DNA from 2 places in the Stackebrandtia soli genome. Region 1 is predicted to be linked to the other one. Evidence: predicted binding sites of a transcription regulator. Region 1 holds the regulator's gene; the other holds the start of a gene.
What was found. Region 1 encodes HrcA, which represses chaperone genes, less so after heat shock. Its sites were predicted from a motif close to CTTAGCACTCNCNNNNNGNGAGTGCTAAG; they were not measured.
Positions count from the first base shown of each region.

Region 2: a site for HrcA is predicted at 13,880-13,908, ahead of groES (co-chaperone GroES). Genes of this name have one in related genera too.

Region 1 covers NZ_CBCRZX010000041.1:4,457-19,821, forward strand. The annotation lists gene ACM9NP_RS19035 (TSUP family transporter) at 1-44, shown strand, start outside; gene holA (DNA polymerase III subunit delta) at 92-1,045, shown strand; gene rpsT (30S ribosomal protein S20) at 1,578-1,844, opposite strand; gene ACM9NP_RS19050 (phosphotransferase) at 1,951-2,925, opposite strand; gene lepA (translation elongation factor 4) at 3,099-4,949, shown strand; gene ACM9NP_RS19060 (hypothetical protein) at 5,330-5,530, shown strand; gene ACM9NP_RS19065 (hypothetical protein) at 5,797-6,750, shown strand; gene ACM9NP_RS19070 (DUF6346 domain-containing protein) at 6,909-7,367, shown strand; gene ACM9NP_RS19075 (hypothetical protein) at 7,372-8,196, opposite strand; gene ACM9NP_RS19080 (enoyl-CoA hydratase-related protein) at 8,319-9,104, opposite strand; gene hemW (radical SAM family heme chaperone HemW) at 9,103-10,344, shown strand; gene ACM9NP_RS19090 (CapA family protein) at 10,387-11,526, shown strand; gene hrcA (heat-inducible transcriptional repressor HrcA) at 11,659-12,681, shown strand; gene dnaJ (molecular chaperone DnaJ) at 12,725-13,873, shown strand; gene ACM9NP_RS19105 (histidine triad nucleotide-binding protein) at 14,206-14,553, shown strand; gene ACM9NP_RS19110 (DUF1697 domain-containing protein) at 14,576-15,124, opposite strand; gene pepN (aminopeptidase N) at 15,216-15,365, opposite strand, start outside.
Region 2 covers NZ_CBCRZX010000025.1:714-16,078, reverse strand. The annotation lists gene ACM9NP_RS15170 (ATP-binding protein) at 53-2,335, shown strand; gene ACM9NP_RS15165 (hypothetical protein) at 2,387-2,683, shown strand; gene glmS (glutamine--fructose-6-phosphate transaminase (isomerizing)) at 3,460-5,310, shown strand; gene ACM9NP_RS15155 (holo-ACP synthase) at 5,439-5,807, shown strand; gene ACM9NP_RS15150 (NAD(P)H-hydrate dehydratase) at 5,804-7,225, shown strand; partial or broken gene ACM9NP_RS15145 (helix-turn-helix domain-containing protein) at 7,288-7,718, opposite strand; gene ACM9NP_RS15140 (DUF6221 family protein) at 7,815-8,195, shown strand; gene alr (alanine racemase) at 8,485-9,585, shown strand; gene ACM9NP_RS15130 (alpha/beta fold hydrolase) at 9,585-10,778, shown strand; gene tsaE (tRNA (adenosine(37)-N6)-threonylcarbamoyltransferase complex ATPase subunit type 1 TsaE) at 10,775-11,242, shown strand; gene tsaB (tRNA (adenosine(37)-N6)-threonylcarbamoyltransferase complex dimerization subunit type 1 TsaB) at 11,236-11,901, shown strand; gene rimI (ribosomal protein S18-alanine N-acetyltransferase) at 11,915-12,349, shown strand; gene ACM9NP_RS15110 (class I SAM-dependent methyltransferase) at 12,399-13,568, opposite strand; gene groES (co-chaperone GroES) at 14,046-14,354, shown strand; gene groL (chaperonin GroEL) at 14,418-15,365, shown strand, end outside.

The DNA.
Region 1 (15,365 bases):
TGCTCGTGCAATACCTGTGGAAGGAAGACCTGCTGCCGTGGTGACGTACCCGGCCACCGGCTGATCGTGCAACGCCTGCGAGGATGACGCCATGACGACGACACCGCTGGTACGGCTCGTGTTGGGAGACGAGGACCTCTTGGCGGAGCGCGCCGTCGGGGAGGTCGTCGCCTCCGCGAAGAAGACCGACCCGGGCACCCAGGTGCACAAGCTGTCCGCGGGAGACCTGACGCCCGGGGAGCTCGCCGTTCACACGAGCCCGACCCTGTTCGGGGGTGGCGCGATCGTCGTCATCGAGAACGCCCAGGACGCGAAGAAGGATCTCGCCGCCGCGCTCCTCGACCACGCGAAGCAGCCATCACCCGACGTACACCTCGTCATCGTTCACGCCGGGGGGAAGAAGGGCAAGGCGCTCGCCGACGGTTTGAGCAAGGCCGGGGTTGACGTCGTGACCGTCGCCAAGGTCAAGCGGGCGACGGAGCGGGTGTCGTTCGTCAAGGAGGAACTGCGGCGGCTGGGCGGTTCGTGCCAGACGGGGGCGGCGGAGGCGCTGATCACCGCCATCGGCCATGACCTGCGGGAGATCGCGGCGGCCTGCTCCCAACTGGTCGCCGATACGAACGGGAAGATCACCGTCGATGTCGTGGCGCAGTATTACCGGGGCCGTGCGGAGGTGACCGGGTTCGCCGTGGCGGACGCGGCCGTCGCGGGGGACACCGCCGGCGCGCTCGGTTCGTTGCGGTGGGCGCTGTCGGTGGGTGTGGATCCCGTGCCGTTGGCGGACGCGTTGGCGACGGGTGTCCGCAACATCGCGAAGGTCGCCGGAGTTCGGGGGAGCGCGTTCTCGCTGGCGTCTCAGTTGGGGATGGCGCCGTGGCAGGTGGAGAAGGCGCAGCAGCAGTCGCGGGGATGGACCCCGGACGGGCTCGTCGACGCGATGGCGGTGACGGCCGGTTTGAACGCCGAGGTCAAGGGCGGTTCAGAGGATCGGGCGTACGCGCTGGAGCGGGCGATTCTGGCGATCGCCGCCGCGCGCTCCCAGTAGCGAGGCGAGCGGTTCACGGGCGGGTGGATTGCCTCGTGAGCTGTGTTCGCGGGGGATCGTCGTGAGCAACGGGAGAGGCTCGGGGGCCTCCAAACCTCCTCCCCATTGGCTTCGAGCCTAGCTGGTGGGCACGCTTAGGCGTCAAATCCGGTTCGTCGAGGGTGTGGACAACGCCGTGATTGTGGAGAACCCACAGAGGACTGTGGGGGTGGGTGTCGTGTAGGACGTCACCGGCGGCCAAGGGCGAGACGAACCCGCCACTGTCGGTGCGGGGCGTGAACTGCCGGGGTGGACGGCGCGGTGGGAGTCGAGAAGCCGCTGGGGGTCGCCGGCGTCAGGCACGCATGAACGCGGTCACGACGTCGAGAACGTCGTGACCGCGTCAAGAATGGTCGTCGTCGAAGCCTGCGGCGCGGATGCGCCGTGTCGACCACGGAAGTTTAGGCGCGCCTGGCACTGCGCCCGCCGCCCAACCGGGCGAGCCGTCGCGCCGGGCCCCGGTGAGGGCCGCCGTCCTGAGACGGCGCCGGGGTCAGCCCGCGAGCGAGTTGAGCTTCAGCGCGATGGCCGACTTGCGGTTCGCAGCCTGCTTGCGGTGGATCACGCCTTTGCTGACGGCCTTGTCGAGCAGACGCCCGGCGGCGCGCAGCTCAACGGCGGCGGCAGTCGAGTCGCCGGCTGCGGCCGCGGTGTGGAACTTCCGGATCGCGGTCTTCAGCGACGACTTCACGGCCTTGTTACGCAGCCGGGCCTTCTCGTTCTGCCGGTTGCGCTTGATCTGGGACTTGATGTTCGCCACGCTTGAAGCCTCGGTCTCTCTGATGGTGCTCGATTGTCGAGCGGGTACTTCCTAACAAGCAGTCGGCGCGCAACGCAATGGGCGCCACGGCGCGCGACGAGCAACTTTACCAGCCGCGTCGGTTCGCCAACCAGTCGAGGGTCGCCAACGCGCTCCACCGCTGATGTGCCCTGATATGCGGCGACACCCGGTACGGCGGGGGCTCTTGACTGCCCGCCAGATAGTAACCGGCGATCGCGGCGAGCACCGTGTCGAGCTGCTCCCCGTCGACGCCGGCCGAGGTCGAGTGCTTCCAGAACATCCCGTCGGCGTCGTGCCCTTCGGCGTGCGCGGGGACGAGGAGCGCGACGGTGTCGAACCACGGCGCGCCGACGCACGGCCAGTTCCAGTCGCAGATGACGGCGTCGTTCTCGCGCAGCACCATGTTGTCGGGGCGCAGGTCGCCGTGCATGACGGCGTCGGCGGTCACGGCGGCGTTGATGTGGCTGTCGAGCGCGGCGAGTTCGTCGACGTGGGTCGCGAATCGTTCGGGGATGGTGGGCGAGATGTCTCCGGACGCCGTCGCGGTGAATCGTTGGAAGCCCGAGAGGTCCTCGGTCGCCCAGTTGGGGAGGGGGTAGTCGCGCAGGGACGCGGGGATCGGCGTCAGGGCGTCGGCGGCCGTCTCCCACGCCCGCAACATGAGGGTCCACTCGTCGGGGGAGATCGGTATGCGCGGGGCCTTCCCGTCGATGGCCTCGAAACCGAGGACGACCCATTCATCCACTTGGGACGAGAATTGGAGTCGGGGTGCCGGGATCTCGTCGGGGAGGAGCGCGGAGATGTGCGCTTCGGCCGTGTAGGCGTTGAGGACGAAGGGCAGGTCGGGGCCCGACGCCTTGACGAACATCCGTCGCCCGGTCTCCGCTGTGACGATCGCGGCGAAGCCGCCGCTGAATCCGCCGCCGGCCATGCGCACGGACGCGATGGGTCCGCCGATCTGTGCGGCGATCTCGGCGCGGACGTCGGCGGGAAGCTCGTCCACGCCGATCCGTACCGCGGTCGCCTCGTAGGGCACGGGTACACCGAAGCGGGTTGTCATGGTCGTTGATCCTGCCGAGTGGCGGCGTCGACGGCAACACGATTTCAAGTTGTGGCGGCGTCGGTGTGGACGTGCGGCGCGGCACGCTGTGGCGTCGTCGGCGGTAGGCGCGCGGCGCGGTCATGGGATCATGGGGGGTCTTCCCACCGCACACGAAACGAACGGACGTGCCAGTGAAACTCGCGCCCGGCGCCACGGACCCTTCCCGGATCCGCAATTTCTGCATCATCGCGCACATCGACCACGGAAAGTCGACGTTGGCCGACCGGATGCTGCAGTTGACGGGCGTCGTCGAGCAACGGCAGATGCGCGCCCAATACCTCGACCGGATGGACATCGAGCGGGAACGCGGCATCACCATCAAGAGCCAGGCCGTGCGGCTGCCGTGGAAGGTCAGCGCCGGTTCGGACGTCGGCGGTGAGTACGTCCTCAACATGATCGACACCCCCGGCCACGTCGACTTCACGTACGAGGTGTCGCGGTCTCTCGCGGCGTGCGAGGGCGCGGTTCTCCTCGTCGACGCGGCGCAGGGCATCGAGGCGCAGACCTTGGCGAACCTGTACCTGGCCCTGGAGAACAACCTCACGGTCATTCCCGTCCTGAACAAGATCGACCTGCCCGCCGCACAGCCGGAGCGGTACGCGGAGGAACTGGCGCACCTGATCGGGTGTGAACCGGAGGACTGTTTCCGCGTCTCGGGTAAGACCGGCGCGGGTGTCGCGGAGCTGTTGGACGCGATCGTCGCGCAGTTCCCCGCGCCGGTGGGGGATCCGGACGCGCCCGCTCGCGCGATGATCTTCGACTCGGTCTACGACTCCTACCGTGGCGTCGTCACCTACGTTCGTGTCATCGACGGCCAGTTGTCGCCGCGCGAACGCATCAAGATGATGTCCACACAGGCCGCTCATGAACTGCTCGAGATCGGCGTGATCTCGCCGGAGCCGGTCAAGTCGGTCGGTCTCGGCGTCGGCGAGGTCGGGTACCTCATCACGGGTGTGAAGGACGTCCGCCAGTCGAAGGTCGGTGACACGGTGACGGGCCTGCACCGGTCGGCGACGACGGCGCTCGCCGGTTACGCCGAGGCCAAGCCGATGGTCTACTCGGGGCTGTACCCGATCGACGGCTCGGACTATCCCGACCTGCGTGAGGCGCTCGACAAGCTCAAGTTGAACGACGCCTCCCTGACGTACGAACCCGAGACATCCGCCGCGCTCGGGTTCGGGTTCCGGTGCGGGTTCCTCGGCCTGCTGCACCTGGAGATCATTCGCGAGCGGCTTGAGCGCGAGTTCGGTCTGGACTTGATCTCGACGGCGCCGAACGTCGTCTACGACGTCACCCTCGACGACGGCTCCGAGGTCGTCGTGACGAACCCGAGCGAGTTCCCCGACGGGAAGGTCGCCGAGGTGTTCGAGCCGATGGTCAAGGCGACCGTGCTGACCCCCAACGACTACGTGGGCGCCGTCATGGAGCTGTGCCAGTCGCGGCGCGGTTCCCTGCAGGGGATGGACTACCTGTCCCCGGAGCGCGTCGAGTTGCGGTACACGCTTCCGTTGGCGGAGATCATCTTCGACTTCTTCGACCAGTTGAAGTCGAAGACGAAGGGCTACGCGTCGCTCGACTACGAGACCACCGGCAACGCCGTGGCGGACCTCGTCAAGGTCGACATCCTGTTGCAGGGGGAGAAGGTCGACGCGTTCTCCGCGATCGTCCACAAGGATCAGGCTTACTCATACGGGGTCCGGTTGACGGAGACGCTGCGCAAGCTGATCCCGAGGCAGCAGTTCGAGGTCCCGATCCAGGCGGCGATCGGTTCGCGCATCATCGCCCGCGAGAACATTCGCGCGATCCGCAAGGACGTCCTCGCCAAGTGCTATGGCGGTGACATCAGTCGTAAGCGGAAGCTGCTGGAGAAGCAGAAGGAAGGCAAGAAGCGCATGAAGATGGTCGGCCGGGTCGAGGTCCCGCAGGAGGCCTTCATCGCCGCCCTGACCTCGGACGGTTCGACGGGCGAGCGCAAGAAGTAGCGCCTGGGCGGCGTGGTCGTGCCGTTCGACGACCGGGACCCGTCGAGGGTCGTGATCGTGAAGACGGCGTCGCCGTGTGAGGGCGGCCGCGAAGGCCACGAGCTGGCTGAGCGGTCGCCGCGCGTGGTCGCCGACCGTCGTGACGCGTACGCCGAGCGGCGCCTGTCGGGGGGCGGCCGCGGGCGCAGCGACCACGGACCGACGCCGCCTCTGGAGGCGTCCGAGACGACGATCCGCCCGGCCACGCGCCGCCGATCTCGGCGGGCGCTCGTCGGCAGGATCGCCGTTTCGGGTGTCGCGGGTGTGAGGTGGCCCGTGCGCGGCGGCGGGGGACGGCTCGTCCCCAGCACGACCAATGAGTCCGAAGAGGACTCATATGAATGGGCGAGGACGTCGTCGGCGTTGGTGAGCCCACTTCGTCGTACTCGTTGAACGTTCTCCTCGGATCATCACAGGTCGATGGGGCTGTCGCGGTCGTCGACGCCGACCCTCGTGGTGGTGCCGCGTTCGTCGAATCGTCGTATGGCGCCGATGCCTGTCGTGGGTGGGGGAATGTCGCGGTCCGGCGGCCGCGAAGGTGACGTCACTGCGGACGTGGTGCGGGGCGATCTGGTTGACGGCGGTTCGGCGAACGCGGGCGGCGTGCTGGCGGACCACCGAACGACGGCGATCGCGGCGCGGCACTGGAAGAGGCGCGGCGGGTGTCGGACGCCGCCATGGTCGCGTCGACCTCGGCGCGGCCTTACCCGGGTGATGACACGCTGACGATCCCACCCATAGAATGTGAAACTCTTACATATCTCAATGTGTAAGTTCCTTACCGGCCCCATTCATCTGGGAGGACCACATGAGAAGATCGCTCGCCGCCGCGAGCCTGGCCGTCGTCACGACCGTCACCGCACTCGGCGTCGCCGCCCCCGCCGGGCACGCCTCGGTCGGCGACGCCGACCTCGTCCAGCGCTGGGCCCCCGTGTTGTACCAGGACGTCGATGACAGCGACGCCGACGCCGACTATCTGTCGCGAATGGACTTCGACGGCGACTGGGACATGCGCGACAACTGGGAGAACCAGGAGGTGCTGACCGACCGGTTGACCGGCGCCGCCTACTACTCGGTCTCGGAGACGGCGACCCACTGGTTCATCGTCTACGCGTACTTCCACCCGCGCGACTGGGTCGACTGGTGGGACCCGTTCAACATCGACCACCACGAGAACGACCTCGAGGGCGTCCTGTTGACCGTTCGCAAGGACGGCACGACTTACGGCGCGCTCGAGGGCATGATCACGGTGGCGCACACGCACTTCTGGTCGTACACGCCGCCCGGCAGCCCGTTCGTCGACGGCGGTCAGAGCGTCGACGGCGAGATCATCATGCAGAATGTGGACGGTTTCGACCGGCCCACGATCGAGCAGGAAGCTAAAGGCCACGGCATCTACGCCTGGAGCGGCGAGGAGTTCCCCGGCGGAGACGGCATCGTCTACCACCCCGGCGGCCACGGCGAACTACCCGACGGCGGCAACGATCGCAGTGTCTCGTACGAGCTGATCGACCTCTTCGGCCCCGGCCAACTGTGGGACCACCGTGGTGACTCGCGGACCTTCGCCTCCGAAGGAGCGCTCGCCGGTGACGACGGCAAGGACAACGCCGCGATGACGCCGTGGCGTTGGGACGACAGCGACGACGGGGACCACCTGCAACGCGGCCTCATCGGACTCGACCCCGCCTACCTCGTCTCGAACTACTTCGACGGAACCGGAGACTTCGCCACCGAATACACCCGGATGCCGTACGTGCTGTGATCGAATGGCCGAAGGCGGCGCGGGCCACCGCGTCGTCTTCGGCCGCCGACCGCCGTCGCCGACCGATCAGGTCCGGCGGTCCCGTGACGAACCGATACGGTAGACCGTGGCGATCCATTAACGCCATATCGGACAGTCATGGGTGAGGAGCGTGGAGCGTGTCCACAACCGACGTACGCGGTGCTACCCGATCGCCGGTGCTGTTGATCTTTCTCGGTGTCGCTTTGTTCACGACGGGGTGGACGGCGATCAACTTTCGTGGAGGCGTCGCCAATGTCGACGACCTGGACTCGCGCTCGAGCGCCGTCGGCACCGTCGTCGAATGCGCCGAGGAGGGCCCGGTCAGTCTGAGCGGCGTCGGCTACTGGTGGAGCTGCCGCGTCGACGTGGAGGCCGACGACGGGGAGACCTACGAGCAGACCTTCGGCGGATCCGAGTTCACTCCCACCGACATCGGCAACCAGTTCCCCCTGGCCAGCGCGGGGATGACGTCGAACAACTGGTCTCGTGCGGACGTCGACCGCAACACCTGGGCGGTCATCCTCACCGCCGCCGGGCTGATCTCCGGCCTGATCATGTTCGGCGCGGGAGTGCGGAACCTCTTCAGCCGCTACTGATGCCTCAATGGACGGTGGCGATGACGGTCGCGTCGTCGCCCGCGGCCTCCGGCGTCTCCCACTCACCCGACTCGGCGTGCCACCGACGCCCGTCGAACTCCACCGTGGCGATGCCCCGCTCCGTCGAATGCGCGACGAGCCACGACGCGTACCGCCACCCGTCCTCCACCGACGACACCGACACGGCGATGCCGCCGTCGATCTCGACGTACTCGGCCGACTCGCCCCAGTCCAACGACAGGGCCCGGCCGAGGTCCGAAGTCGACACGCCCTCGCCGGGCCGCTCGACCTGGACGCAGCGCAGCGCCTTCGGGGTGACGCCGGTGAACGCGTCGACCATGGCCGCCGAGTCGTCGGCCCATTGCTCGTACTCCTCGGGGAACGCGCTGCGCTGCACCGTCTGCGCGGCGTCGGTGACCCGCATGGACTCCCATTCCGGCACCCGCTCGAGGTGCTCGTAGAACGCGGTGGCCGCGTACCGGGGATCGAGGATCTCCTCCTCGCTGCCCCAACCCTGAGACGGTCGCTGCTGGAACAGCCCCAGCGAGTCGCGATCCCCGTAGTCGATGTTGTGCAGCTTCGACTCCTGCCAGGCGGTCGCCAACGCCACGATCATCGCGCGCGGCGGCAGACCCCGCCCCACCCCGACGGCCGTGATCGTCGCCGCGTTGGCGGCCTGCGCGAACTCCAACTCCACGACGTGTCCGTCGCTGGCGACCGTGCAGTCCGGGGTCGGTGCCGTCCCAAGACGGTCCATTCCGGAACAACCCGCCATCACGGTACCGGCGAGAACGACGGTCGCGATTGCCGCGACCCGACGGTGACGCATGAGTCCTCCTGCGAGCGAGAGCGAAGCGAGGACATCACATGGTACGCACCCGTAATCGGGGCAATCCGAACAGTTCGGTCAAATCGACTCGGTATTGTCGTCTATCGATGGCTGAGTGTTGGTCAGGCGTCGGGAATCCAGGACGGGTCGCGCTTCTCCGCGAACGCCGCCACACCCTCCCTGCCCTCATCCGACAGGAAGAAACCCGCCGACGTGGTCGCCAGCGCGGCGAGCTCGCCCCGCAGGTCCTCCTCGCCGCGTCGCAGCAGCGTCTTGGTGCCCGCCAAGGCCTTCGGCGCGCCCCGGACGATGTCGGCGGCATAGTCCGCCACCGTCTGATCCACATCAGACCACGAGGTGGCGTGCGTGACCAGCCCGATCTGCCGAGCGTGGTCGCCGGTGAACACCCGCCCCGTCAGGTACAGCTCCGTCGCGTCGCGGCTCGACAGTCGACGAAGGACGGGCGCGGAGATGACCGCCGGGATGACGCCGAGGCGGACCTCCGTGAACGCGAACGAGGCCTCGCCCGAGCACACGGCGATGTCACACGCCGCGATCAGGCCGAGCCCACCCGCCCTGGCCGAACCCTTCACCGCCGCGATCGTCGGCTTCGGGCACTCCCACAGGGCCGCCAGCACCTCCGTCAACAACGCCGCGGGCACCTCCCCGGCACGTCGGGCCGCCGCCGTCTCCTTCAGGTCCGCGCCGGAGCAGAACACCGTCCCCTCATGCGACAACACGACGACCCGCACCGCGTCGTCGGCGACCGCCGCCCCCAAGAGCTCCAGCAGACGCCGCATCAACGCCGCTGACAAGGCGTTCCGATTGTGATGACTGTTCAAGGTCAGCGTCGCGATACCGCGCTCCACGACGTATGTGACCAACTCGTCCGTGTTGCCATTCGTCATGGCACGTACGGTAGTACGCGTGCCGAGCGCGCTGCCCGAAGGTGAACCGGCCCCGCGCGACGGGGCCCTGCCCGCCGCCGCCCTAGACGGGATGGAGCGGCGCGACTTCGGCGTCTACGTGCACGTTCCGTTCTGCGCCTCCCGTTGCGGCTACTGCGACTTCAACACCTACACCGCCGCCGAACTCGGCGGCGGCGCGAGCCGCGACAACTACCTGGAGACGCTCGCCCAGGAGTTCGCGCTCGCCAAGCGAGTCGCCGGTGGATCGGCGCCGCCCGCGTCGACGATCTTCGTCGGTGGCGGCACCCCGACGCTGCTGCGCGCCGACGAACTGACCGCGATCGTGTCCATGGTCGCCGACACCTTCGGCCTCACCGACGATGCGGAGGTCACCACCGAGGCCAACCCCGAATCCGTCGACGCCGCCTACCTGTCGACACTTCGGCGCGGCGGTTTCACACGACTGTCGCTGGGGATGCAGTCGACCTCCCGACACGTACTGTCGATATTGGACAGAGATCACACGCCGGGTCGCGCGCTCGACGTCGCCCGCACCGCCCGCGACGTCGGCTTCGACCACGTCAACCTCGACCTGATCTACGGCACCCCCGGGGAGACCCCCGACGACTTCGCCGCGAGCGTCCGTGCCGCGATCGACGTCGGCGCCGACCACGTGTCCGCGTACGCCCTCATCGTCGAGGACGGCACCGCGCTCGCGCGCCGAATCCGGCGCGGCGACCTGCCGTACCCGAGCGACGACGTCGCCGCCGACCGGTACCTCGCGGCCGAGCGCCTGCTCACCGACGCGGGGCTGACCTGGTACGAGGTGTCGAACTGGGCCACCACGCCGGTGGCGCAATGTCGGCACAACCTGCTGTACTGGCGCAGCGACAACTGGTGGGGCTTCGGGCCCGGAGCGCACAGTCATATCGGCGGTCTTCGATGGTGGAATGTGAAGCACCCCAGTCGATACGCCCGCCAACTCGAGGCGGGCGAGTCGCCGGCCGCAGGTCGCGAGACCTTGACGAGTGATCAGCGTTATGTCGAAACCGTGATGTTGCGTACGCGGCTCCGTGAGGGTTTGGCGATATCGTCGCTGAACGGCCCCGGCCGTGACGCCGCGCGCGACGCCGTCGAGCGAGGACTCCTCGACGAGGCGGCGTTCACGACCGGTCGCGCCATCCTGACCCTGCGGGGACGGCTCCTCGCCGACGCCGTGGTGCGGGACCTGATCGACTGACCCGTCGGCCACCCGGCCGCCCCACCCCTGGGAATTCCCACCATGTCCGCGCGTTATTCACCCGTCCATGCCGCGCCCCGCCCACGTTGGCCGCTGCCCGTCGCCCTGGCGACCGTCGCCGTCGTCGCGGTGGCGCTGCTCGCCATGTGGCTGCGGCCCGAACCGACGGGATCGTTCCTTCCGGCGGCCGACACCTCGACGTCGCCGTCCCCCGACGCGCCCGCCGTCCGATCGGTCACGATCACCGGTGTCGGAGACACCGTCATGGGCGCGATCCCCGACGCGCTCCCGCCGAACGCCGCGGCCGGCTTCTTCGACCGGGTGTCCGAACACCTCAGCGGCGACGTCGTCTTCGGCAACCTCGAAGGCCCCCTGTCGGAACGCACCGACTTCAAGAAATGCGGCGAGGACGACGAGTGCGTCTACATCCGCATGCCTCCCGCGTACGCGCCGGTGCTCGCCGACGCCGGATTCACCGTTCTCAACATCGCCAACAACCACGGCTTCGACGCCGGACCCGACGGCGTCGGCGACACCCGTGCCGCGCTCGACGCCGAGGGCATCCCGCTCGCCGGCGTCAAGGGCGAGATCGTCGAACTGGAGACCCCGCACGCCACCGTCGCCGTGGTCGGTGTCGCGACTTACGACTTCTACACCAACCTGCTCGACGTCAGCGCCGTCACGGCCCTCGTCGACGCCGCCGCGCAGCGCGCCGACATCGTCGTGTTGAGCATGCACGTCGGCGCCGAGGGCGTCGACCACCGCCACGTGACCGGTGGTCCGGAGACCTTCGCGGGGGAGGACCGGGGCGACTCGACGGCGGTGGCCCGTGCCGCGATCGACGCCGGTGCCGACCTCGTCCTCGGCCACGGCCCGCACGTCTTGCGCGGCATGGAGTTCTACAAGGGCCGCCTCGTGGCGCACAGCCTCGGCAACTTCGCCGGGTACGGCGTCCTGAGCGCCAACGGACCCCTAGGGCGAGGCGCGATCCTCTCGGTTCAGCTGACGCCGGACGGCGAATTCCTGTCCGGCAAGGTCGTCGCGACCCTCATGGTCGACGGCGGATACCCCGCCTTCGACGCGGCCGGCGGCGGCATCGCCGACGTCACGGAGCTGTCCGCGGACTTCGGCGACGCCGGTGTTCGGCTGTCGCCGGACGGAACGATTTCGCCACCGGCGTGACCAGGGATCGCCATCACGTGACCGGGGTTGCTCTCGGGCGGGCGATCGGTGGGCGGTACCAGGTAGGCTTGGCACTCGTCTGGGTCGAGTGCCAGGCGCGACGAACACCGGTTGAGGGAGGTGCAGCGAGCGATGTCGATCAATGACCGCAAGCTCGAAGTGCTGCGCGCCATCGTCGAGGACTACGTGTCGACGCAGGAACCGGTCGGCAGCAAGGCCCTCGTCGACCGGCATCGACTCGGCGTGTCGGCGGCCACGATCCGCAACGACATGGCCGCCCTCGAGGACGACGGCTACATCCACCAGCCGCACACCTCCGCCGGGCGAGTCCCGACGACGAAGGGCTACCGGCTGTTCGTCGACCGTTTGAGCACCATCAAACCGCTGACGGCCGCCGAACGTCGGGCCGTCCATCGGTTCCTCGACGAGGCCGTCGACCTCAACGACGTCGTGTACCGGACGGTGCGCCTGCTCGCCCAGCTGACGCGGCAGGTCGCCGTCGTCCAGTTCCCGAGCCTGTCGCGCAGCAGCGTCCGGCACATCGAGCTCGTGCAGATCAGCGACTCCCGCGTGATGCTCGTCATGATCACCGACACGGGCCGGGTCGAGCAGCGCGTGCTCGACATGCCCACCGAACTGTCCGCCGACGACGTCCTGCGGATCCGGACCCTGATCAACGACAAACTCGTCGGTGTCCGGCTCACCGAGACCTCACCGCTGATCACGGCATTGCCGTCGGAATGCCCGCCGGAACTGACGTCCGTGATGACGGTGCTAGCGGGCGTCATGCTGGAGACCCTCGTCGAGCGAGGCGAGGAACGCATCGCGCTGGCGGGTACGGCCAACCTGACCCGGCACTCGGTCGACTTCGCCGGTTCGCTGCGGCCGATCCTCGAAGCGCTGGAGGAGGAGGTCGTGCTGTTGAAGCTGCTCGGCGAGATCGACTCCGGCACGACCCTGCACATCGGCATCGGCGAGGAGAACGACATCGCCGGGCTGGCGGGCACGTCCGTCGTCTCCACCGGTTACGGCCCGCTCGGGTCCATCGTCGGTGGGCTCGGCGTCGTCGGCCCGACCCGGATGGACTATCCCGGCACGATCGCGGCGGTCCGTACGGTCGCCCGTTACGTCAGCAAGATCCTCGCGCAAAGCTGACACCCGTATCTGACCCGCTACCAAGAAGACAACGAGAGCACACGTGGCCAAGGATTATTACGGCATATTGGGCGTTTCCCGCGACGCCACCCCGGACGAGTTGAAGAAGGCGTATCGCAAACTCGCGCGCGAGTTCCACCCCGACGTCAATCCGTCCTCCGAAGCCCACGAGAAGTTCAAGGACATCAACGCGGCGTTCGAGGTCCTGTCCGACCCGCAGAAGCGGCAGATGGTCGACCTGGGCGGAGACCCCCTCGCGCCGGGCGGTGGCGGCGCGGGACCGGCCGGTGGAGCCGGGCCGTTCATGGGTTTCCAGGACATCATGGACGCCTTCTTCGGCGGCGGAGGCATGGGCGCCGGTGGCGGACGCGGCCCGCGACCGCGACGCCGTCCCGGCTCCGACGCGGTGCTGCGGCTCGACCTCGAACTCTCCGAGGCCGCCTTCGGCATGGAATCGCCCATCACCGTTGACACGGCCGTCGTGTGCGGGACGTGCGAGGGCTCCGGAGCCGCCGATGACACCCAGCCCGAAACCTGCGACACCTGTGGGGGCGCGGGCGAGGTGCAGAGCGTCCAACGGACGATCCTGGGGCAGGTCGTCACGGCCCGTCCCTGCCCGGCCTGCTCCGGGTACGGCACGATCATCCCGCACCCCTGCGGCAAATGCGGCGGCGACGGACGCGTCCGCACTCGGCGCAAGCTGACCGTCAAGATCCCGCCGGGCGTCGAGGACGGCATGCGCATCCGCCTCGCCGGGCAGGGTGAGGTCGGCCCCGGCGGCGGCCCCGCCGGTGACCTGTACGTCGAGATCCGCGAGAAGCCGCACGACGTCTTCACTCGGGACGGCGACGACCTGCACTGCAAACTGCGGCTCCCGATGACGGCGGCCGCGCTCGGTACCCGCCTCACCGTCAGCACATTGGACGGTGAGGAGCAGGTGGACGTCCACGCCGGGACACAGCCGGGTTCGACCCTGCGCATTCGCGGGGCCGGCGTGCCGAAGCTGCGCGGCGGCGACGCCCGGGGTGACCTGTTCGTCCACCTGGACGTCCGTACCCCGACGAAGCTCGACCCGGAGCAGGAGCGCCTCCTTCAGGAGCTCGCCGTCTTGCGTGATGAGGAGATCGTGGAGCCGGTGCGCGGCAACGGTTTCTTTTCTCGGGTGCGCGACGCCTTCAACGGCCACGCCTGATCGACCCGGGCGGTGGTCGTCATGGCCACCGCCCGCGACGTCTTCCCCGTCGACGGTCGACCGGTGACCGTCGACAGTGGCTTCCTCGTGGGGGCCGCCATCCTCCTCCCCTGGCTTGAACGTAGACCGGAAACGCTGAAGCCACGCTAAAGCCCGCTGAACGTGAGCTGAAGTGCCTGGTGACGGCGGTGCTCGGCCGAGCAGGACGCACCGCCATCGCGGACTCGCGTGCGACGCGACCGGTCGACCCGAGACGTCCCCGATTGAGCCGATCGAGTCCGACGGCGCGGTCGACGCGGCGGGTGGACGGGCCGACCTCCTACGATGAGGACATGACCGACTGCCTGTTCTGCCGCATCGTCGAGGGCGAGATCCCCGCGACCGTCGTCGCCGACACCGACGACGTGCTGGCGTTTCGCGACATCACGCCGAAGGCGCCCACACACGTGCTCGTCATCCCGAAGGCGCACTACGCGAACGCCGCCGAACTCGCCGCCGCCGACCCGGCGCTCGCTGGGCGCCTGATCGACGTCGCCGGCACGATCGCCACGAGCGAGGGCGTCGCGGAAGACGGCTACCGGCTCATGTTCAACACCGGGCGCCACGGTGGCCAGGAGGTCTTCCACGTGCACCTGCACCTGCTCGGCGGTACGCCGTTGGGGCCGATGCTCGCCATCTGACGGCGCGACGCGACGGCCGGCCCTACGTGTCGGCCATCAGCATGTCGTGGAGCCTGCGGACTGTGCGGAGATTCCGGGTCGTCGTGGTCGTGTTCGGGAGACGCTTCCGGAAGAACGATTGATCCAACTTGGACCGTCCCATGCCGTTGGGGTAGAGGACGTACAGGTGCCGACCGGACACGACGATCCGTTCGGGCATCCCCTCGGGGACGACGAGGCGCTCCGCCTGTGCGGGGCTGGGCTCGTCCGCCAGGAAGATCACGCCGAGCTTCGACTCGTCGACGTCCTCGTCCTCGTACGGATTGCCGTCGATGACGGCCGAGAGCTCGGCGGCGTCACGCACAATGACTCCACAGTCGACTTTTAGTTCGCGGGAGATGCCGAGCCGGATCGTCTCCGCCAACGCGGCGGCGTCGGACGTGTCCGCGCCGAACACGATGTTGCCGCTCTGGATGTACGTGCGGACGTTCGTGAAGCCGAGCGCCGTGAACAGGTTTCGCAGGTCGGCCATGGCGACCTTGTTGTGTCCGCCGACATTGACGCCGCGCAGCAGCGCAACGAACGACTTCATGTGTTCCTCCCGTGGTGGCCCGGCTCTCCGTCGCGCCGTGGTCGATCGTAACGCCGAGGACCGACGACGCCGGTCGGTCGCGAATGGCCGGTCAGTCGCGGATCATGGAGCGCTGCCGCAGGATCGCCTCGGAGCGCGCCTCGGTGACGAAGCGGCGCAGCGTCGCGGGGCGGTCCTCGATGGACAACCAGCGGTCGAGCGCCTCGATCGTGTCGGTTCCGGTGGGGAACGCGGTCGTGAA
Region 2 (15,365 bases), on a different contig from region 1:
CTGCACGGTATCCGGCCACCGTGGCATGTTCGGGACTACCAAGGGAGTCGGCGTGGGCCGAAGTGAACAGCCGCTCGGTATCGCGGCCAGTCCGGTCGAACGGTTCGCCTTCGACCTGCGTCGGGCCAGGGACGCCGCCGGGAGACCGACCTTTCGTCGCCTGTCGGCGGTGACGGGCTACTCCATGTCGACGCTCTCGGACGCGTTGTCGGGGCGGCGCCTGCCGACGTGGCCCGTCGTCGAGGCGCTGCTCGAGGTGTTTCCCGACGTCGACGTTCCCGGGTGGCGGCGACGCTGGTTGTCGGTCTCGAACGGGCGGTCACGACCGCAGGAGGAGTCGCGGTTGCCCGGTTACGCCACGGCGTTCGTCGGGCGTCAGCGCGAACTGGCCGACATCGCGGGGGCGATGGGAACCGACCGGCTCATCACCGTGGCGGGCCCCGGGGGCGTGGGCAAGACCCGCCTCGCCCGCCAGGCCGCCACCCTCGCGCGGTCCGGCTTTCGCGACGGCGTCCACTGGGTTCAGTTGGCGGAACTGTCCGATCCCTCCCTCATTCCACAGGTGACGATGGCGGCCCTCGGGGTGCCGGTCGACCCGACTGTCGCCCCGGCGGCGGCGCTGCGCTCGGCCGTCACGCACATCCACGCGCTGATCGTGTTCGACAACTGTGAGCACGTCGTCGCCGAGTGCGCCGCCGTGATCGAGACGATCCTGTCGGCCGGGTCCGGCGTCACCGTGTTGACGACGAGCCGTGTGCCCCTGGTCCTCGACGGGGAGCGGCTCGTTCCCGTCGGACCGTTGCCGACGGAGGTCGCCGTCTCGATGTTGCGCGACCGAGCCTGGACGATCGGCGTGATCCTTCCCGAGTCCGGGGAGGACGCCGACGCGGCGGTGCGCATCTGCGAACGGCTCGACCGGTTGCCGTTGGCGATCGAGATCGCCGCCCGCAAGCTTCGGGACCTGTCCCTCGGCGCGCTCCTGTCGGAACTGGACGAGCTCTCCCGTTTGCTGGACGACCCCGGCGACGACGGCCACCGGCACGGGTCCCTGGCCGCCATGCTGGACTGGAGCTACCGACTCTGCTCCCCATTGGAGCAGCGAGTGTGGCGTTGGCTCGCGGTCGCCATCGGTGAACCGTCCATTGAGATGGCGGTGGAGCTGTGCGCGACCGAGGACGATCCGCCGAAGGCGGTACGCGCCGCCGTCATGCGGCTCATCGACCGATCCGTCCTGGTCGGATCGGTCGACACCCCCGGTCGTTTCCATGTGCTGGAGACGATCCGCGCGTTCGGCACGCGCCGACTCGCGGAGGCCGGCGAGACCGACCGCGCTCGGACTCGGCACGCCGACTGGTGCCTACGCCTCGCCGTCGACTTCGACACGCACTGGTACGGGCGTCGACAGGTGGAACTGATCCGCCGAGTCCGCCGGGAGCTTCCACAGCTGCGGGTCGCGATGGAGTACGCGGGTTCCGTCCCCGACGGCGGTCGGCACGCCGCCACCGCGCGACGCCTGGTGTGGTTCTGGATCGCGGTGGGCTCTCTCGACGAGGGTCGTCGCTGGTTGGCAGCCGCCGCCGACCTCAGCCCCGACGCCGAGACCCTGTGGGCGCTCGCCTACGTGACCTTGCTGCTGGGACACGCCGAGGAGTCCGAGCGCCTCACCGCCCGCGTCGGCGCGTTGTCGGAGGCCGACTCGCCGTCGGCGGTGTGGGCGACGCTGATCGACGGGCTGCGTCTCGTCCAACAGCGCCGCTTCGACGACGCCGAGCACGCCACGACGACGGCCCTGCGCCGCTTCGACGACCTCGCGCTCCCGTACGGGGCGCAGCAGGCGCTCAGCCAGCGCGGCGTCATCAAGACCTTGCGGTCCGACGACGTCGGCGCCGCCGAGGACTTCGAGACCGCTGACGTCATGGCGCGGCGGTTCGGGGAACGCTGGCACAACTCGTACACGGTGTGGTCGCACGGACTGTTGCTGCACCAGGGTGCGGACCTGGCGAACGCCTTGCCGATGCTGCGCCGCGCCGCCGCCGCGCAGGCCGAGTTCGGAGACCGCCGGGGCATGGCGGTGACCCTCTCGACGATCGCTTGGGTCGCCGTCGACCGGGGCGCCCCGTTGGCGGCGGCGACGCTGATGGGCCACGCGTCGGCGATCTGGCCGAGCAGCGAGGAGCACATGTTCGGGTTGCCGTACTTGACCGTTCGAAGCCGCCGATACGCCGACCGGCTCCGCAACTCGTTGGGGCCCAAAGTCTTTGACCGGGCGTTCGCCGCCGGGACCGTGATGGAGACCGCCGAGGCGCTCGCCCTGATGCGGACGTTCCCGCGGTGAGGTCGGGCCCGCGTCGTTGCGATCGACGTCGATGGGTGGTAGCAAGGGCGCATGACGAACGACCCCGTACGCAGTCGGCATGACGGTCCCGTGAACCGGTGGTTCATCCGTGTCGTCTGGTCCTCGGCGGCTCCGCTTGCCCGGATCACCTGGGCGTCGCTGGCACCGTTCGGTGTCCTGTTCGCGGTCATCGCCGTCGTCGCGACCACGCCGGTCGCCGACGCGTGGGGGATGACCGAGGGCGATCGGGAGTTCTTCCCGTTCATCGCGGTCTTCTTTCTCGTCCTCGCGCTACTCGCGGCGTTGACCGATCTCGTCAAGACGATCATTCGTCGTGCTCGCGCGTGACCTCGCGCCGGACGGAAGCACGATGATCCATAGTGCATGATCGCTCTCCCGCGTCGCTGCTTCGCGACCGACGCGGCGCGAGTCGCGGTGTTCGGCCCCGGATCCCCTGCGGTACCCGTGATCGAGCGCCATCTCAGGGCTGATCCAGGCCCACATGTCGTTGGCGGCCTGCCCGAGGTCGGGGGCAGGCCTGGCGGAAGGTCCGAACTCGTCACCGCGCACGGGCGGCGATCGGTCGGCCAAGGCGAGGCGAGGCGTTCGTGTTCGGGGATGACACGGAGGCTCGACCCGCCACCGATGCCCTCGAACCTCACCACCCGCCGCGCAACCCGGATGCGCGATCCCGTGTTTCGCCGTCGTGCCACCACCCGAGGGGTGGACCCGAATCCGACGGGGCGACCGGGTCTTCCCGGCCACCACCCAACCCACCGGCGTTCTCTCATCGCACGAACAGGGACATCGTTCCGTCGGCGCCCGAGGCCGCCTCAGTTCATGCTCGCACGCGTGGCAGCGGCGCGCCCCGAGGCCGAAAGGGCCCGTTCGCCTGCGAGGACGCCGACGCGCTCCTTCGTCTTCCCGCGTCGTCCGCGAACCGCCGCTGATCGCCGTATCCATGGTGGATCGATCGGTTCCGTTGGGCCGTTTCACTTCTCGGGCTCATTTGTTTCATCGTGTCCGCTCCGTCGTTCATCGACCTCGTGTTCGATCAGAGTGCGTGATTGAAATAGGGATTATCGAGCAGTTCACCTGATCGAAACTCGTGTACGCTGGCCGGCATGTGTGGAATCGTGGGATACGTCGGCGCCCGTCCGGCGATAGCTGTCGTCAACGAGGGGCTTCGCCGCCTCGAATACCGGGGGTACGACTCGGCCGGAGTCGCCTTGATCGACGGGGACGTCGTCATCACGGAGAAACGCGCCGGAAAGCTCGCCAACCTGGAGGAGGCCGTCACCGCGCGCGGTGGATTGACGGGGCCGACCACCGGCATCGGGCACACCCGCTGGGCGACCCACGGGCAACCGAACGACCGCAACGCGCACCCGCATGTGTCCGTCGACGGCCGCACCGCTGTCATCCACAATGGCATTATCGAGAACTTCGTGCAGCTGCGTGGTGAGTTGGAGGCCGAGGGCATCGAGTTCTCGTCCGACACCGACACCGAATGCGTCGCCCACCTGCTGTCGGCCGAACTGCGTCGCACCGACGACCTCGCCGAGGCGATGCGCGTCGTGTGCCGCAGGCTTCAGGGCGCCTTCACGCTGCTGGCCGTCGACGCCGCGCACCCCGATGTCGTCGTGGGCGCTCGCCGAAACTCGCCGCTGGTCGCCGGCATCGGGGACGGCGAGTACTTCCTCGCGTCCGACGTCGCGGCGTTCATCAGTCACACCCGAAGCGCCGTCGAGCTGGGGCAGGACCAGGTCGTGACGATCGACGCCAGCGGCCTCACGATCACCGACTTCGACGGGGATCCCGCCGAGGGCAAGCCCTTCGACGTCGACTGGGACGCCTCGGCCGCCGAGAAGGACGGCTACGAGTACTTCATGCTCAAGGAGATCGAGGAGCAGCCGCGCGCCGTCGCCGACACGCTGCGGGGTCGTTTCACCGTCGGCGGCGAGATCACCCTCGACGAGGTGCGAATGTCCGATCAGGATTTTCGGGATGTCGACAAGGTCTTCATCGTCGCCTGCGGCACGTCGTACCACGCGGGAATGGTCGCCAAGTACGCCATCGAGCACTGGGTGCGCCTCCCCTGCGAGGTCGAACTCGCCAGCGAGTTCCGGTACCGCGACCCGGTCCTCGACCGGTCCACACTGGTCATCGTCATCTCGCAGTCGGGCGAGACGATGGACACGTTGATGGCCCTGCGGCACGCGAAGAACCAGAAGGCGCGCATCCTCGCGATCACGAACACCGTCGGTTCGACGATTCCCCGCGAATCCGACGCCGTGCTGTACACCCGCGCCGGCATCGAGGTCGCGGTCGCGTCGACGAAGGCGTTCCTGACGCAGCTCGTCGCGTGCTATCTCGTCGGTCTGCACCTCGCGTCGGTGCGCGGCATCAAGTACGCGGACGAGGTCGCCGCCGTCCTCACCGAGCTCGCCACCGTGCCCGACATGATCCAGAAGGTCCTCGGCGAGATGGAGCCGGTGCGGCTGCTCGCGCGGCACATGGAGAACGCGGACCGCGCGTTGTTCATCGGCCGTCACGTCGGCTTCCCGATCGCGTTGGAAGGCGCGCTGAAGCTCAAGGAGCTCGCCTACATGCACGCCGAGGGCTTCGCGGCGGGCGAGTTGAAGCACGGCCCGATCTCGCTGATCGACGACGGTACACCAGTCGTCGTGGTGGTGCCGTCGCCGCGCGGGCGCAGCCTCCTCCACGACAAGGTCGTGTCGAACATCCAGGAGGTCAAGGCGCGCGGGGCGACCGTCATCGCGATCGCCGAGGAGGGCGACGTCGTCGTTCCTCCGCACGTCGACCACACGGTGTTCCTGCCGCGCGTCTCGACGCTCCTCGCGCCGCTCCTGACGGCCGTCCCGATGCAGGTCTTCGCCTGCGAGCTGGCTGCCGCCAAGGGCCACGACATCGACCAGCCGCGGAACCTCGCCAAATCCGTGACAGTCGAATAAGGACAGATGAGACGGGATCGGCGTCGGGGCGACCCGGCGCCGATCCCGTCTCATGGTCGGCGCGGACTCCGTGTCCGCGTGCGGCGTCCCGTCACGGCACGCGTGGCAGGTGTGACACAGTGGCAGGCGTGATTGTCGCTGTCGGAATAGACGTCGTCCTCGTCGAGCGCTTCGCCAAGGCGCTCACCAGGACCCCGTTGCTCGCCGCCCGGTTGTTCACCGACGCCGAACGCGTCACGGCCAGCGGCAACCCACGGTCGAGCGAGTCACTCGCGGCGCGATTCGCCGCCAAGGAGGCCGTCGCGAAATCCCTCGGAGCTCCGGGCGGTCTGCACTGGCACGACTGCGAGGTCGTCACGGATCCGGACGGTCGGCCGTGGCTGACGACGAGCGGCACGGTCGCCGCGGCCGCCGCCGAGCGCGGCATCGAACGTTGGCACCTGTCCCTGTCACACGACGGGGGCATCGCCTCGGCGATGGTGGTGGCGGAACGATGAGGAACGGCGTGTGGCGCGTCGAGCAGGTGCGCGCGGCGGAAGCGGCGCTCATGGCGACGCTGCCCGAAGGCACGTTGATGCACCGCGCCGCGACGGGGCTCGCGTCCCGGATCGGGCGGATGCTCTCACAGACGCGGGGCTGTTACGGCTCGACGGTGACCCTGCTCGTCGGCGCGGGCGACAACGGAGGCGACGCGCTGTACGCGGGCGCTCAACTGGCGCGCAGGGGTGCGCGGGTCCTCGCCGTCGAGGTCTTTCCCGGCCGGTCTCATCCCGGCGGAGTCGCCGCCCTGCTCGACGCGGGCGGACGTCTGGTCGACGAGCCGCCGGCGGAGACCGATCTGGCCGTTGACGGGATCTTCGGCATCGGCGGGCGTCCGGGCCTGCCCGCACGCGCCGGTGAACTGGTCACCCGGCTCGCGGGCGTTCCCATGATCGCCGTCGACGTCCCCAGTGGAGTCGATGTGGACACGGGGGCCGTCAACAGCGACGCGGTGCGCGCCGACATCACGGTCACCTTCGGCTGCCGCAAGCCCGCGTTGATGGTCGGCACCGCCGCCGAACACGCCGGCATGATCGACCTTGTCGACATAGGACTCGATCCCTACCTGCCGGAGCCGTACGCGCTCATCCCCGTCCTCGACGACATCGCGCGCTGGTGGCCGCGTCCACACGCGTGGGACAACAAGTACACGCGCGGCGTCCTCGGCGTCTGCGCCGGATCGTTCCGGTACCCGGGTGCGGGCGAACTCGCCGTCGCGGGCGCGCTCGCCGGCCCGGCGGGGTACATCCGATACGCGGGCACGGCGGCGCGGCACGTCCGTTACCGATACCCGGAGGTCGTGACGAAGGACCGCGTCGCGGACGCCGGTCGCGTCCAGGCGTGGGTCGCCGGTCCCGGCATGGGGACGGACTCGGTCGCCGACTCGCAGCTGCGCTCCGCGTTGGCGGCGCCGGTGCCGATGTGTCTCGACGCCGACGCGTTGACCTTGGTCGCCCACGATCCGTCCATGTTGGTGGGTCGTCGACATGGGACCGTCATGACGCCGCACGACCGGGAGTTCGCTCGCCTGTCGGGCCACGCGATCGGGGACGACCGGATCGGCGAGGCGGTCGCGTTGGCGAAGCGTCTCGAGTGCGTCGTGTTGTTGAAGGGGTATCGGACGGTCGTCGCCGACGCGTTCGGCAATGTCCACGTCAACCCGACGGGGGACCCGGCCTTGGCGACGGCGGGAAGTGGCGACGTGTTGGCGGGTCTCATCGGGTCGCTCCTGGCCGCGGGGCTGTCGCCGGTGCGTTCGGCGGTCGCGGGCGCGTTCCTTCACGGACTCGCGGGTCGCCACGCGGCGCGCCAGGGACCGGTGACGGCGACGCGCATCGCGGACGCGTTGCACGACGTGGTCGCGGAGCTCTCCTAAGGACTGTCCCGTAAGTGATCTGCGGGTCGGTGTGACGTGCTTGTTCATTGCTGGCCGGCTGCCTATCCGGCGAGAAGGAGGTTGTGTAGTCGGGCGATGCCGAGCATGGCGTGGTGGACGCCGTCGCCTTTGAGGCGGCAGTCGCGGAGGATTCTCCAGATCTGGGTGCCGTCCACAATCAGCACGGCGTCCTTGGCAAACCGCTTGCGGGGCTGGAGCGCGAGCATCGGCCCGAGGTGGTCGATGATGCGGTCCGCGGCTGATTTGGACACCCGAACGGCAAGGCGAGCTGGCGCATCGTCAAGTTCGTCCGCCAATAAGCCGCCAGCAGCAACACCCGGTCGGCCAGCGGCGGGCCCCACGGCCGACCCTTGCGGGCCGTATCTGCACCCTCGTGTCGCAGCACGGTCACCGGCTTGCCGAACGGGCGGGGACTCAACCCGGTGAACGGGGCTATCCAAGTCGGCCCTGACGCTGTGATTACACCAGCCACAACAAGATCATTTCACCGTCGGCCCATCAAGAACCGTATGCTCGCACCACGAAAATCAAGCGACACTGCCTGGCACACCACCGAGGATGCCTGTTTATGAATGAAGATCTGGTGAGGTTCCTCAAGGCGCGGCTGGATGAGGAAGCCGATCTGGCCCGACGTTGCGACGGTGATGGTTGTGGAACGTGGTCGGCTCGTGGGCACACGGTCGACTTCTGTCAGGTGAACCTATCAGGTTTCCACCCCGCGATCGCTTTGCATGTGGCTCTGCACGACCCGGTCCGCGCTTTGCGCGAGATCGACGCCAAACGACGCATCCTGGCCCGTCACGCCCTCAGCCCGGCAGCGGGAGATCCGGAACTACCGTGGGACGACCGCGATGACTGCCAATTCGATGGCGAACCCTGGCCATGCGACGACTTGCTCGACCTCGCCTCGCCCTACGCCGACCATCCCGACTTCCCTCGGCGGTCCTGAAACGGCAATACCCGGAGCAAAGCGCCCGATGGGCGAAGCACGCTCTCGACCGGGCCCGCCAACCGGAAGCCCGTTACGGGACAGCTCTTAGCGTCCCAAAGGATGGACGTCGGCTCGGTCCTTCCGGGCGTCACCGAGTTCCGGCAGGTCGGCCGAAGGTCGCATACCCGGAATTCGCCCGGGTGGTCGTGGCGGTGTGCGCACGGGTGGGGGCCGTGAGGGCGGTGTGACGCTGATCGCCGCCGCGTGCCGCATGGGTGACGGCGTCATTCCACGTAGTCTGGATGACATGTCTTTTCAGGCCGAAGCGGTGGTGAATCTGGAGGCCATCGCGGCGAATGTGGCGAATCTGGCGCGGCGGACGTCGGCAGAGCTGATGCCCGCCGTGAAGGCCGACGGGTACGGACACGGCCTGATCCCGGCCGCTCGGGCCTGCCTCGCGGGCGGGGCGACCCGGCTCGGGGTCGCGACCCTGCCCGAGGCGATGGCCTTGCGGGCGGACGGCGTGACCGTCCCGATTCTCGCGTGGTTGGCGGCGCCGGGTCTCGACCTGGAACCGGCGATCGAGGCGGACGTGTCGTTGGGCGCGTCGTCGGTGGCGCAGTTGCGGGAGTTCGTCGCGGTGCGGGCGTCCCGGCCAGCGAAGGTCCACCTCGAGGTCGACACCGGCATGGGCCGTGGCGGCGTCGTCGAGGACGAGTGGGGTCGCTTGTGCGAGTTCGCGGCGAAGGCTCAGGCGGACGGCCTCATCGAGCTCGTGGGCGTGTGGAGCCACATGGCGTGCGCCGACGAACCCGAGCATCCGGCGAACGCGGCCCAGAAGTCCGCGTTCGAGCGGTTCCTCGACGCGGTCTCGGCGGCGGGGCTCGACCCCGCGTACCGCCACTTGGCGAACTCGGCGGCCCTGTTGACGGACCGGTCCACGCACTATGACGTGGTGCGGCCCGGCATCGCCGTCTACGGTTACTCGCCGATCGTCGGGCAGGACTACGGCCTGCGCCCCGCCATGAGCGTGCGCGCGCGGCTGACCCAGGTGAAGCGCCTGCCCGCCGAACACGGAATCTCTTATGGACACACGTATGTGACGGACCGGCCGACGACGGTCGCGGTCGTCCCGCTCGGTTACGCCGACGGCATTCCCCGCTCGACGTCGAACAAGGCCGAGGTGCTCATCAACGGCGAGCGCCACCCCATCGTCGGGCGCGTGTGCATGGACCAGGTCGTCGTCAAGCTCGGCAAGGCGAAGGCGCACCCCGGTGACGTCGCCGAGTTCTTCGGCGATGGCGAGATCACCGCCGACGACTGGGCGATCTGGCACGACACCATCAGTTACGAGATATTGACGTCGATCGGCGCCCGGGTCAGACGTCGATACGTAGGGAACCCGTAATGAGCAACCTCCCCTCCACCCAGAGCCGCAAGAAGCGTCGCGCTGGCGTCATCAGCGCCATCGCCGGACTCGCCGCCGCAGGTCTGGCGGCCGGAGTAGCCGCGGAGCGTTATGTGATGAACAAGGCGAGGCGAGACCCGGACGACCCTTACCACGACGAACCCTTCGGGCGGCTGCACGCCGATCGGATTCGCACCGTCGCGTCCTCGGACGGGGTGTCCGTGCACGTCGAGACGGTCGGCACCCGTTACGAGCCCGGTGACGGCGGCGCCGACGCGCCGACCGCGACCGTCGTGTTCGTCCACGGTTACTGTCTCGACCAGGGCACCTTCCACTTCCAGCGGCGGGCCCTCACCGAGTCGACGCTGCCCGTCCGCGCGGTGTTCTACGACCAACCGGGCCATGGACGCTCCAGCGAGATACCCGAGGCCGAGCACGACATCGACTCGCTCGCCGAGACGCTGTACGCCGTCATCGGGCAGACCGCGCCGTCAGGTCCGCTGATCCTCGTCGGACATTCGATGGGCGCCATGACGATCCTGGCGTTCGCGCGCCGTCACGCGGAACTGTTCGCGTCCCGGGTCACGGCCGTCGCCTTGCTGTCCACATCGTCCGGTGGGCTTTCGGAGGTCACGTTCGGAGCGCCCCGAGTCCTCGCCCGCGCCCGAAGGGTCGTGTTGCCCGTCCTCGGTCGAGCCGCCGCGTTGACACCCGGCGCGATCGACCGGACCCGCAAGATCGTCGGCGACCTCGCGTGGATGCTGACCCGGCGGTACGGATTCGCCACCGAAAGACCGTCCCCCTCCCTCGTGTCCTACGTGGAGGAGATGAACACGAACACGCCGATCAGGACCGTCATCGGTTTCAGTAGGACACTCCTCGAACACGACGAACGCGGCTCGCTGCGCGGCCTCGCGAACGTGCCCGTCCTCATCATCAGCGGCAGCGACGACCAGTTCACGCCCGCGGCCCACGCCGTCGAACTCGCCGAAGCGCTCCCGCACGCGACGCTCATCATCATCCCCGACACCGGGCACATCGCGTTGTTGGAGAAGCCCGCCGACACGACCGAACCCCTGCTTGGCATGATCGCATCGGTCGTCGACACCATAACCGCCAACGCGGTCGACGAGTCGACCCCGCGCCGCAAACCGTGGCGCCGCAAGAAAACCGAGAACGGGAACGAACGGTGACTTTTCTGCTTCCAACGGTCGCGGACACGAAACGCCTCGGCGCGGACCTGGCGCGCCTGCTGCGCCCCGGTGACCTGCTCATCCTGACGGGGCCGCTCGGCGCCGGAAAGACCGCGCTCACCCAGGGAATCGGTGCCGAACTCGGCGTCGCCGGACCGATCACGAGCCCCACCTTCATCATCGCGCGGGTGCACCCGCCCGACACGGGAACGATCCCCCTCGTCCACGTCGACGCCTACCGCCTCGGAAGCCTCGACGAACTCGACGACCTCGACCTCGACGCGTCCATCGAGGACTCCGTCACCGTCGTCGAATGGGGCGCCGGGGTCGTCGAACAACTCACCGACTCCCACCTCGAGATCCGCATCGACCGCCACGACAACGACGCCCGCGAAATCGAGCTCATCGGTCATGGCGGCGACTGGGACACCCGACTGAAAGCACTGACAGAGGGCACATGCTGACGCTCGCCATCGACACCTCGACCCCCGCCGTCACCGTCGGCGTCGCCGACCTCGGCGAGACCGTCACCATGCGCGCCACCCGCGCGCACGTCGACGCCCGCGCCCACGCCGAGCAACTCACGCCGCTCATCGCCGCCGCGCTCGCCGAAGCCGACGCGACGCCCGCGGACCTCGGCGCGATCGTCGCGGGTCTCGGGCCGGGACCGTTCACGGGCCTGCGGGTCGGCCTCTCCACCGCGGCCGCGATGGGGCACGCCCTCGACATCCCCACCTACGGCGTCTGCTCCCTCGACGGGATCGGCGCGGCCGTCACGACCGCGACCGGGCCGTTCCTCGTCGCGACCGACGCGCGCCGCAAGGAGGTCTACTGGGCGCTGTACGCACAGGATGGACAGCGGGTCGACGGTCCGTCCGTCGACAAGCCCGCCGACCTGGCCTCGAAGACCGCGCCCGGCACCGGCGCGCTCGGCGCGGGAGCCCACCAGTACGCCGACATCCTCGGCCTCGACCTCATCGACGGCCCCCAACACCCCGACCCCGCCGCGCTCCTGCGGCTCGCCGCCGAACGCGTCCGAGACGGCGCCCCCACCGAACAACTCACCCCGCTCTACCTGCGCCGCCCCGACGTCCACGTCAACGGCCAGCGCACCCGGGCCTGACGTGACCTGGTCCATCGAACGATTTCGATGGTGGCACATCCCGGACGTGCTTCCCATCGAAGCCGAGTTGTTCACCGTCGACGCCTGGACCGCGGCGATGTTCTGGTCCGAACTCGCCGCGGGCCACTACTACCGCGCCGCCCTCGACGGCGACACGCTCGTCGGTTACGCCGGGCTCGCCCTCTCCGACGACGAGGCGTGGGTCAACAACATCGCCGTCGCGGGCGCCCACCAGCGGCGCGGCATCGGAGCCGCGCTCCTGCGCGACCTCCTCGACCACGCCGTCGACAACGGCGTAGGCACGGCGCTCCTCGAAGTCGCCACGGACAACGGTCCCGCCCAGGCGATGTACGAGGCGTTCGGTTTCGACGGGATCGCGGTCCGACGCAACTACTACGCCGCCACCGGCAAGGACGCCCTCATCATGCGGGCCCGACTCGGCCGCTGACGACGGCCGCCTCTCACCGGCCACGTCCCATTCCCGCGAAGAGACGCCCTCAGACCGGCGCGGCGTCGCACAGTAGCGCGACATGACGATCCCCGTCCCGAGTCACGATCAAGGTCGCCTCGTCGGCACCCGACAACCGCAGCTCCCGGCGCAACTTGTCCGGCGACACGTCCGCGCCGCGCTTCTTGATCGTCAACCGCCCGATACCGCGCTCCCGTAGCACTCCTCGCAGCTTCTTGACGTGGAACGGAAGCACCTCGCGGATTCGCCAACCGACCGCCAGCGGCGTCGTCGCCGGCGCGTCCCGATACAGGTAGGCGATCGTCGGATGCGCCAACCGCGCTCCGATCAGGTCGCCGAGTTCCGCGACCAGGCGCGCCCGGATCACGGCCCCGTCCGGTTCGTACACGTACTCGCCCAGCCCACCGACGTCCGCGTCCCGCCGACCCGTGCCGGTCAACTCGATCGCCTCCCCACCTCGGAAGACGACGGCGGTGCGGTTCGCCTGCCCGGCACGTCCGCGCCACAGGGCCGCCTCCACGACATCGCCGTCGACGGACACCCACTCGGCGGCGGCTCCGTCCGGGATCGCGTCGTGCGCGATGCCGGGCGCCACCTTGACGGCGGTCAGGCGCGGCCCGGCCGCGCTCCACACGGCGTCCAGGGGCGGGGAATAGTCGCGCGGGTCGAAGACGCGGCGGCCGTCCTTACGCCGGGCCGGATCGCAGAAGACTGAATCCACGGCAGACAGATCGAAGTGGAGCGCGTCGCCGTGATGGACGCGAAGGCGATCGGCCAATCCGATCGCGGAGGCGTTCGCGGCGGCGAGGGCGGCGGTACCGGCGTCGGCGTCGACGGCCTCGACGTCCAACCCGACCCGGGCGAGCGCGAACGCGTCCGCGCCGATGCCGCAGCACAGGTCGGCGACGACGCGGGCGCCGTTCTCCACGAAGAGCCGGGCGCGGCGGTCGGCGACGACGCGGCGACTCGCCTGCTCCAGGCCGTCGCGGGTGTAATACAGGGCGGCGGCGTCGGGTCCGAACTTCGCGACGGCGATGCCGCGCAGTTGAGCCTGCGTCAGGGCGAGCGCGCGACGGTGCGGATCCTCGACGACGCGGGCGAGGGCGATCCCGGCCCGGTCGGGGTCGTCGTCGAGCAGGCGGGTCGCGATCGCGATGGTGTCCGCGCCGTCGGTACTGGTGAGCCACTCGACGTCCATGCGGTTATTGTGCGTGGACGCCGACGGGGCTCGGTTACCGGTGTCCCGGGTGAAGTCCCCTGTGTACTGAGTGGGTCCGTGACGCGCGTGCGCCGCGCCCGGGAGGGGCGCCGAACGTTCGCGTCGGCTCGGAAGGCGAACCGCCGCGCCGTCCATTCGGGGTCGTTCCGGGGTGGATTCGGCGGCCGAAACACCCGCCGAAAGCCCGTGATTTTCGTCGCGAACAGCCCGATCCGAGGCGTCGTGGCGTTCGCGGGCGGCCGCTTCTCACGTCGATGACCTGCGTTGGCGCTGACCGAACCCGAAGTGGGGTTAGCACTCTCAGGTTGAGATTGCCAGCGGTTACACTAAGGCTGGCACTCTCGCCTCGAGGGTGCTAATTTGGGCGGCGGGCGTGATGACGCGACAACCCGCGACGACGCGACATCGCCACCGCCCACGAATCGTCAACAGCGTAAAGACCGAAGGGTAAGCCACATGGGCACCGCGACGAAGGTTGCGATCAAGCCGCTCGAGGACCGCATCGTGGTCCAGACGAACGAAGCGGAGACCACCACTGCCTCTGGCATCGTCATCCCCGACACCGCCAAGGAGAAGCCGCAGGAGGGCACCGTCCTGGCGGTCGGCCCCGGCCGCGTCGACGACAAGGGAAACCGGGTTCCCGTCGACGTCAAGGTCGGCGACGTCGTTCTGTACTCCAAGTACGGCGGCACCGAGGTCAAGTACGCCGGGGAGGACTACTTGGTTCTGTCGGCGCGTGACGTGCTCGCCGTCATCGAGAAGTAATCGATCCATTGACACCGCCCCGGACTCAACGTGTCCGGGGCGGTCTCATGAGGAGGGAAATCAATGCCAAAGATCCTCAACTTCGCCGATGACGCCCGCAGCCACATCCAGCGCGGGGTGGACCACCTCGCCGACACGGTCAAGGTGACCCTCGGTCCCAAGGGCCGCAATGTGGTGCTGGACAAGAAGTTCGGCTCGCCGACGATCACCAACGACGGCGTGACCATCGCCAAGGACATCGAACTCGACGACCCGAACGCCAACCTCGGCGCGCAGCTCGTCAAGGAAGTCGCCACCAAGACCAACGACGTCGCCGGTGACGGCACCACGACCGCGACCGTGCTCGCTCAGTCGATGGTCCACTACGGACTTCGCAACGTCGCTGCGGGCGGCAGCCCGATCGCGCTGAAGCGCGGCATGGACGCCGCCGCCAAGGCGATCAACGACGCCCTGCTGAAGAAGGCCACCCCCGTCTCCGGCAAGGAGTCGATCGCGCAGGTCGCGACCGTCTCCGCGCAGGACGGGCAGATCGGCTCGCTCATCGCCGAAGCCTTCGAGGCCGTCGGCTCCGACGGCGTCATCACGATCGAAGAGGGCTCGACCCTCGCGACCGAACTCGACGTCACCGAAGGCATGCAGTTCGACAAGGGCTTCATCTCGCCGCACTTCGTGACCGACGCCGAAGCACAGGAAGCTATCCTCGACGACCCGCTCATCCTCATCACGAGCGGGAAGATCACCAAGATCGAAGAACTGCTGCCGGTCCTCGAAAAGGTCCAGCAGTCGGGCAAACCACTGCTGATCATCGCCGAGGACGTCGAAGGCCAGGCACTGGCGACGCTCGTCGTCAACGCCGCCCGCAAGACGTTCAAGGCCTGCGCCGTCAAGGCCCCCGCCTTCGGAGACCGCCGAAAGGCGATCCTCGAGGACATCGCGGTCCTCACCGGCGGCCAGCTCGTGTCCGACGAGATCGGACTCAAGCTGGACCAGGTCGGACTCGGCGAACTCGGC